2 regions of the Saccharothrix sp. 6-C genome follow, and region 2 is predicted to be linked to the other one. Evidence: predicted binding sites of a transcription regulator. Region 2 holds the regulator's gene; the other holds the start of a gene.
The links. The regulator HspR, encoded in region 2, represses chaperone genes until heat shock. The targets are predictions, from matches to a motif close to ANNTTGAGTNNNNNNNACTCAANNT.
Positions count from the first base shown of each region.

Region 1: the regulator HspR is predicted to act here: its motif matches at 1,385-1,409, upstream of lon (endopeptidase La).

Region 1 is NZ_CP064192.1:6,921,115-6,924,519, reverse strand. Features, by position in the region: gene lon (endopeptidase La) at 1-1,374, opposite strand, end outside; gene IOD16_RS29365 (SAM-dependent methyltransferase) at 1,528-2,328, shown strand; gene IOD16_RS29360 (hypothetical protein) at 2,336-2,644, opposite strand; gene IOD16_RS29355 (hypothetical protein) at 2,577-2,777, opposite strand; gene IOD16_RS29350 (CatB-related O-acetyltransferase) at 2,822-3,405, opposite strand, start outside.
Region 2 is NZ_CP064192.1:8,228,615-8,232,019, forward strand. Features, by position in the region: gene IOD16_RS35840 (FAD-binding oxidoreductase) at 1-1,019, shown strand, start outside; gene IOD16_RS35845 (alpha/beta fold hydrolase) at 1,081-1,758, opposite strand; gene IOD16_RS35850 (heat shock protein transcriptional repressor HspR) at 1,937-2,365, opposite strand; gene dnaJ (molecular chaperone DnaJ) at 2,362-3,405, opposite strand, start outside.

The DNA.
Region 1 (3,405 bases), 1.3 Mb from region 2:
GTAGTGGTCGCGGAAGGTGTGGTTCTGGGCCGGGTCGAGCACTTCCAGCAACGCCGCGGTGGGGTCGCCCCGGTAGTCCGCGCCCACCTTGTCGATCTCGTCCAGCAGCACGACCGGGTTCATCGAGCCGGCCTCGGAGATGGCGCGGACGATCCGGCCCGGCAGCGCGCCGACGTACGTGCGCCGGTGCCCGCGGATCTCGGCCTCGTCGCGGACGCCGCCGAGCGCCACCCGGACGAACTCGCGGCCCATGGCGCGGGCCACGGACTCGCCGAGGGAGGTCTTGCCCACGCCGGGAGGACCGACGAGGGCCAGGACCGCGCCGGAACGGCGGCCGCCCACGACGCCCAGGCCGCGGTCGGCGCGGCGGCGGCGGACCGCCAGGTACTCGGTGATGCGTTCCTTGACGTCGTCCAGGCCCGCGTGGTCGGCGTCGAGGACGGCACGCGCGCCCGTGATGTCGTAGGAGTCCTCGGTGCGCTCGTTCCAGGGCATTTCGAGGACGGTGTCGAGCCAGGTGCGGATCCAGCCGACCTCCGGTGACTGCTCGGAGGTCCGTTCGAGCTTGTCCACCTCGGCCAAGGCGGCCTTGCGGACGTGCTCGGGCAGGTCCGCGCCCTCGACGCGGGCCCGGTAGTCCTGCTCCTCGGTGGCGGGCTTGCCGTCGAGCTCGGCCAGCTCCTTGCGGATCGCGGCCAGCTGCCGGCGCAGCAGGAACTCGCGCTGCTGCTTCTCGACGCCTTCCTTGACGTCCTTGCGGATGGTCTCGGCGACGTCGAGCTCGGTCAGGTACTCGCGGCCCCACTCCAGCAGCTTCTCCAGCCGCTCGGTGACGTCGCTGGTCTCCAGCAGCCAGACCTTCTGCTCGTCGCTGAGGTAGGAGGCGTAGCCGGCGAGGTCGGCCAGGGCGGACGGGTCGTCCACTTGCTGCACCGAGTCGACCACCTGCCACGCGCCGCGCTGCTGGAGGATCGTGGTGACCAGCCCCCGGTACTCGCGGGCCAGCTCGTGGGTGCGGTCGTCGACCGGTGGTTCGTCCGCGACGGTCGCCTCGACCCACAGCGCCGCGCCCGGACCGGTCGTGCCGGTGCCGATGCGGACCCGCTCGGTGCCGCGCACGACGGCCGCGCGTTCGCCGCCGGAAAGCCTGCCGACCTGCTCTATCAGGGCCAACGTGCCCACCTTGGCGTACTTGCCGTCCAGCCGGGGCACCAGCAGGACCTTCGACTGACCGCCCGTCGCCGTCGCGGCCTCGATCGCGGCGCGGGCCTCGGCGGTGGCCTCCGAGCCGCTGAGGCGGATCGGCACGACCATGCCCGGCAGCACGACCACGTCGTCCAGCGGCAACACCGGGAGCGCCAACGTCTCGCCCATGATCCCTCCAAAGTTGAGTCTGACTGGCTCAACCAAGATGAGCGCGGGATTGTTTCCGGTAGGTGTTCGCCCAGAGCGAGCGTCCATTCGGGGGTTGTGCCCGATATGCGACACCGCGACGATCACGCGGTCGGCTGACGAGGAGATGTGCGCATGGAGCAGGCGAGCTGGGTTCCGTCTTCGGTGGACCTGGACCGGCCGAGCGCGGCCCGGATGTACGACTACTTCCTCGGCGGGTCGCACAACTTCGCGGTCGACCGGGAAGCGGCGAAGTCGGTCGAGCAGATCTTCCCCGGCATGTCCGGCGCGGCCCGGGCCAACCGGTCGTTCCTGCGGCGCGCGGTGCGGTACCTGCTGGCCCAGGGCATCGACCAGTTCCTCGACCTGGGATCGGGCATCCCGACGGTCGGCAACGTGCACGAGATCGCCCAGCAGACCAACCCGGCGGCCCGGGTGGTGTACGCGGACGTCGAGCCGGTGGCCGTGGCGCACAGCACGGCGTTGCTGGCGGACAACCCGCTGGCCGTCGCGATCCAGGCGGACCTGCGTGATCCGGACTCGGTGCTGGGCAGCGACGAGGTGCGGTCGATGCTCGACTTCGACCGGCCCATCGGCCTGCTGATGGTCGCCGTGCTGCACTTCGTGCCGGACTCGGACGAGCCGGCCGAGGCGATCGCCCGGTACCGGGACGCGCTCGCGCCCGGCAGCTTCGTGGCCATGTCGCACGCGAGCTGGGACGGCGTGTCGCAGGAAGGCCGGGAGAGCGGCGAGCAGGTCAACGCCATCTACCGCCGCACGGACAGCCCGCTGGTGCTCCGGACGGGCGCGGAGGTCGCCGCCTTCTTCACCGGCCTGGAGGTCGTGGAGCCGGGGGTGGTGCCGTTGAGCGAGTGGCGCCCGGACTCGGACGACGCCTACATCACCGCGTACGCCGGGGTCGGCCGGAAGGTCTGACGGTCCGTCACTCGGGCGGGGTCAGGTCCGGGTCGGTGTCCGGTGCGGCGCCGAACCTGGCGTGCAGGTCCTCGGGGATCCGGTAGCGGGCGGTGAGGTCGCGGTACGGGGCGGCGCGGTCGGCGGCCTGGTCGGCCTGCTGCTGGTACTCGCGCATGGCCAGGCGCATCCGGATCCAGCGGTAGCGGCCGGTCTTGGTCGAGTCGTCCTCGGTGAACCGGGTGCGCGGCAGCCGGCCGGCCTCCGCGTCACGTTGCTCGCGGAAGCCCCCGGTCCCGGCCCTTCTCGGCGGCGGTGAACGCGGCGCCGATCGCACCCGCCGACGCCCCGCCCAACGGCCGGAACCGGTAGTGCCGGGCCGGTTCCACGACCGCCGACGGGTGGACGCCGCCGGTCAGGTCGCAGTGCCGGTTGAAGTCCTCGGCCGTGGCGAGCCTCCCGACGTCCATGATCCCGTGACGTGAGGCGGTGTGGCGCTGGACCGATCGGTTGTTCACCGGGGTTCGCAATGCGACGTGGTGGCGCCGTGGTCCGCACCGAGGTGGTGGCGCCCGTCCGCGATGCGCTCGACCTCGGCCGGCGTGCCCGACATGATCGTGCGGACGTGCTCGGTCACCAGCTCGATCGGCCAGTCCCACCACTTGGCGCGCAGCAGCCGAGCCACGTCCTCGTCCGAGTACCGCTGCTTCAGCGGCTTCGCGGGGTTGCCGCCCACCACGGTGTACGGCGGCACGTCCGACGTCACCACCGAGCCGGTCGCGATGATCGCGCCGTCGCCGATCGTCACGCCGGGCATGACGATCGTGCCGTAGCCGAACCAGACGTCGTTGCCGACGACCGTGTCGCCGCGCGTCTCCATGCCGGTGATCAGGTCCATCGTCTTCTCGGCCCACGTGCCGCCGAAGATCGTGAACGGGAACGTCGACACGCCGACGTCGAGGTGGTTCGCGCCGGCCATGATGAACCTGGTGCCGGCCGCCAGCGCGCAGAACCTGCCGATGACCAGCTTCTCGGCGCCGTACCCGTAGAGCACGTTGCGCGTCTCGAACTCCAGCGCGTGCTCCGGGTCGTCGTAGT
Region 2 (3,405 bases):
GCCTCGCGCCGGCGACCCGTGAGATGTTCCCCGTGAACATGGAGGTCCAGCGCAGCCGACTGCTGCGCGCCCTCGTCCACGTCGTGCAGATGGTGGACAGACCCGACGACCTGATCCCGTTCCTGCGCCAGCTCGGCCGCGACCACCGCAAGTTCGGCGTCCTCAACGTGCACTACGAGTCCGTCGGCACGGCGTTGCTCGCGGCGGTGAAGAAGTTCGCCGGGCCCGCGTGGACGCCGAAGGTCGAGATGGCCTGGGCCGAGGCGTACACGATCATGGCCAGGGCCATGCAGGAGGCCGCGGCGGCCGACGACGGCCCGGCCTACTGGCACGCCACCGTGCTCGACCACCAGCGGGTGAGCTGGGACCTGGCGGTCGTGCGGCTGCAGCCGGACCACCCGGTCGGGTACCGCGCCGGGCAGTACGTGAGCGTCGAGACGCCGCAGCGCGCGCGGCTGTGGCGGTACTACTCGCCCGCGAACGCGCCTCGCGAAGACGGCATCATCGAGTTCCACATCCGTTCGGTCGAGGGCGGGTGGGTCAGCCGGTCGATCGTCGGCCACACCCAGCCGGGTGACGTCTGGCGGCTCGGCCCGCCGATGGGTCGGCTCAGCGTCGACCGCAAGTCCGGGCGGGACGTGCTGATGGTCGCCGGCGGGACCGGGGTCGCGCCGATGCACGCGATCATCGACGAGATGGCGCAGTGGGGCGAGAACCCGCGCGTGCACCTGTTCATGGGCGGGCGGAGCCGCGAGGACCTGTACGACCTGGACAACCTCCAGCGGTTCGCCATGACCAACCCGTGGCTGACCGTCGTGCCGGTGCTGGAGTCGGACCCGGGCGCGCGCGGCGTCGAGCAGGGCACCCTGGCCGACGTGGTCACGCGCTACGGGGCGTGGGAGGACCGGGACGTGCTGGTGTGCGGCTCGCCGTCCATGATCCGGGCGACCGTGTCCCGGATGCTGGTCGCCGGCACCCCGCTGGACCGGATCAAGTACGACCCGTTCACCCTGGACTGACCTCTTCGCGAAAGTTTTTCACGTTCGTCGCGGGGTCCCCCACCACCGACCCCACGGCACGTCAGGGCCGCGCGGGCCGCGCCGCGCCCAGCACGGCCGCCAGCGTCTCGGGCCGGCTGGTCTGCGGGCAGTGCCCGCCGTCGACCTCGATCGCCTCGACCCCGAGCCGGTCGCGCGCGGCCCGGCGCATCCACGACGGCCGCAGCGTGCGGTCGCCGCGCGGCAGGACGTAGGTCGACGGCAGGTCCGGCACCTCGTGCACCTCGCGGTACGTGGCGGCCGGGTAGAACAGGCGCAGGGTGCGCAGGCCCGCGCGCACACCGGCCAGGTCGCAGTCGTGGAACAGGAAGTACGAAGCCACCACGGGGTCCGCGGTGGGCGGTTCGGTGAGGGAGCGCCACTCCGGGTTGAACATCTCGCCCGTGTCGACGGCCAGCTCGTCGGCCAGGGACACGGGGCCGGGGACCACCGCGGCGATCCAGGCCAGGTGCGACGCGCCGAGGGCTCGGGCGATGGCGGGCATCAGCAGGCCGGCGCCGGAGTGGCCCACCAGGATCGGGGCCAGCGCGTCGCCCGCCTGGGCGCGGGCGATCGCGGCGTAGTCGACGGCACGCAGCTCCGGCCGGTCGGTCGGCAGGTCCACGGCCACGGTGCGGTGGCCGCGTTGGCGGAGCAGGTCCTCCACCGGGCGCCAGGCCGCGGGTGACTGGGTGGTGCCGTGCACGAAGACGTAGTCCACGGGGTCCAGTCTGGCCCGGGTTCGGCGTTCGCGGTGGTTGTGGCGGTCGGAGGCGCGATCCGGGGCGGCGGGGTGGGGGTTGGCGTCGCGGGGTTCCTCATGCTTAACCGAGGTACGGGAACAGTGTTTCCGTACATTTTCCCCCGATGATCACCCCATCGGGCGACGCGGCGCGTGGTCAGCGCTTCGAGTTCGGCTTCCAGACGACCAGGGCCGTCTCGTGCCGCACCGGCACCAGGTCGCGGCGGTACGACGCGTGCACCGACGCGGCGGCGTGCTCGGCGGCGGCCATGGCGGAGGCCACCTGCTCGGTCAGCTCCTGGACCTTGGCGCGCAGCGCCCCGACCTCGTTCTCCAGCTCGATGATCCGCTTGACGCCCGCGAGGTTCACGCCTTCCTCCTGCGAGAGGCGTTGCACCTCCCGCAGCAGCACGATGTCGCGCATCGAGTACCGGCGCCCGCCGCCGGACGTGCGGCCCGGCGACACCAGGCCCAGCCGGTCGTAGGCGCGCAGGGTCTGCGCGTGCAGGCCCGACAGCTGGGCCGCCACGGAGATGACGAAGAACGGGGTGTCCTCGTCGGTGCCGGGCGGGAACGGGAAGCTCACACCGACCTCTTCTCCAACAGGGCGTTGAGCTCCGCGCGCGGGTCGTGCTTCGCCGTCGCCGACGCGTAGTTCTCCAACGCCTCCCTGGCAGCGGCGTCCATGTTGTTCGGCACCGCGACGTTCAGCGTGATGAGCAGGTCGCCGACCTGGCCGTCGCGCTTGGCGATGCCCTTGCCCTTGGCCCGCAGCACCCGGCCGCTGGCCGTGCCCGCGGGGACCTTCAACGTCACCTTGCCCTCGAGCGTCGGCACGGTCAACGTCGTGCCCAGCGCCAGCTCGGGGAAGGTCACCGGCACGGTCACGGTCAGGTCGTTGCCCGACCGGCCGAAGACGGGGTGCGGGTTGACGTGGACCAGCACGAACAGGTCGCCGGCGGGCCCGTTGTTGCGGCCCGGCTCGCCCTGCCCGGCCAGCCTGATCCGCTGGCCGTCGTCGACGCCCGACGGGATCCGGATGGTCAGGGTCCGGGTCTTGGTGCTCACGCCGTCGCCCGCGCACTCCGGGCACGGGTCGTCCACGATCCGCCCGGTGCCCCGGCAGTCGGCGCACGGCTCGGAGAACGCGAACGCGCCCTGGCTGCGGGTGACCAGCCCGGCGCCGCCGCAGTTCGTGCACGTCCGCGGCGACGTGCCGGGACGCGCGCCGGAGCCCGCGCACGTGCCGCAGGTCGCCGGGCTGGACAGCCGCATGGGCACGGTCGCGCCCTTGACGGCCTCGGTGAAGTCGATGCGGACGTCGGTCTCGACGTCGTCGCCGCGGCGTGGCCTGGTGGCGGAGGCGCCCGGGCCGCCCCGGCGGTTGAACAGGCCGCCGAGCAGGTCGCCGAGCCCGCCCATGCCGCCGGGCTGCTGGGCGCCCTGGCGGCCGAACAGGTCGCCGACGTCGAACCCGCCGCCGCCCGTGCCGAACCCGCCGGGGAAGCCGCCGCCTCCGGAGAAGAGGCGGCGGGCCTCGTCGTACTGCTTGCGCTTCGCGGTGTCCGACAGCACGCCGTACGCCTCGGACACCGCCTTGAACCGCGCCTCGGCCTTGGCGTCACC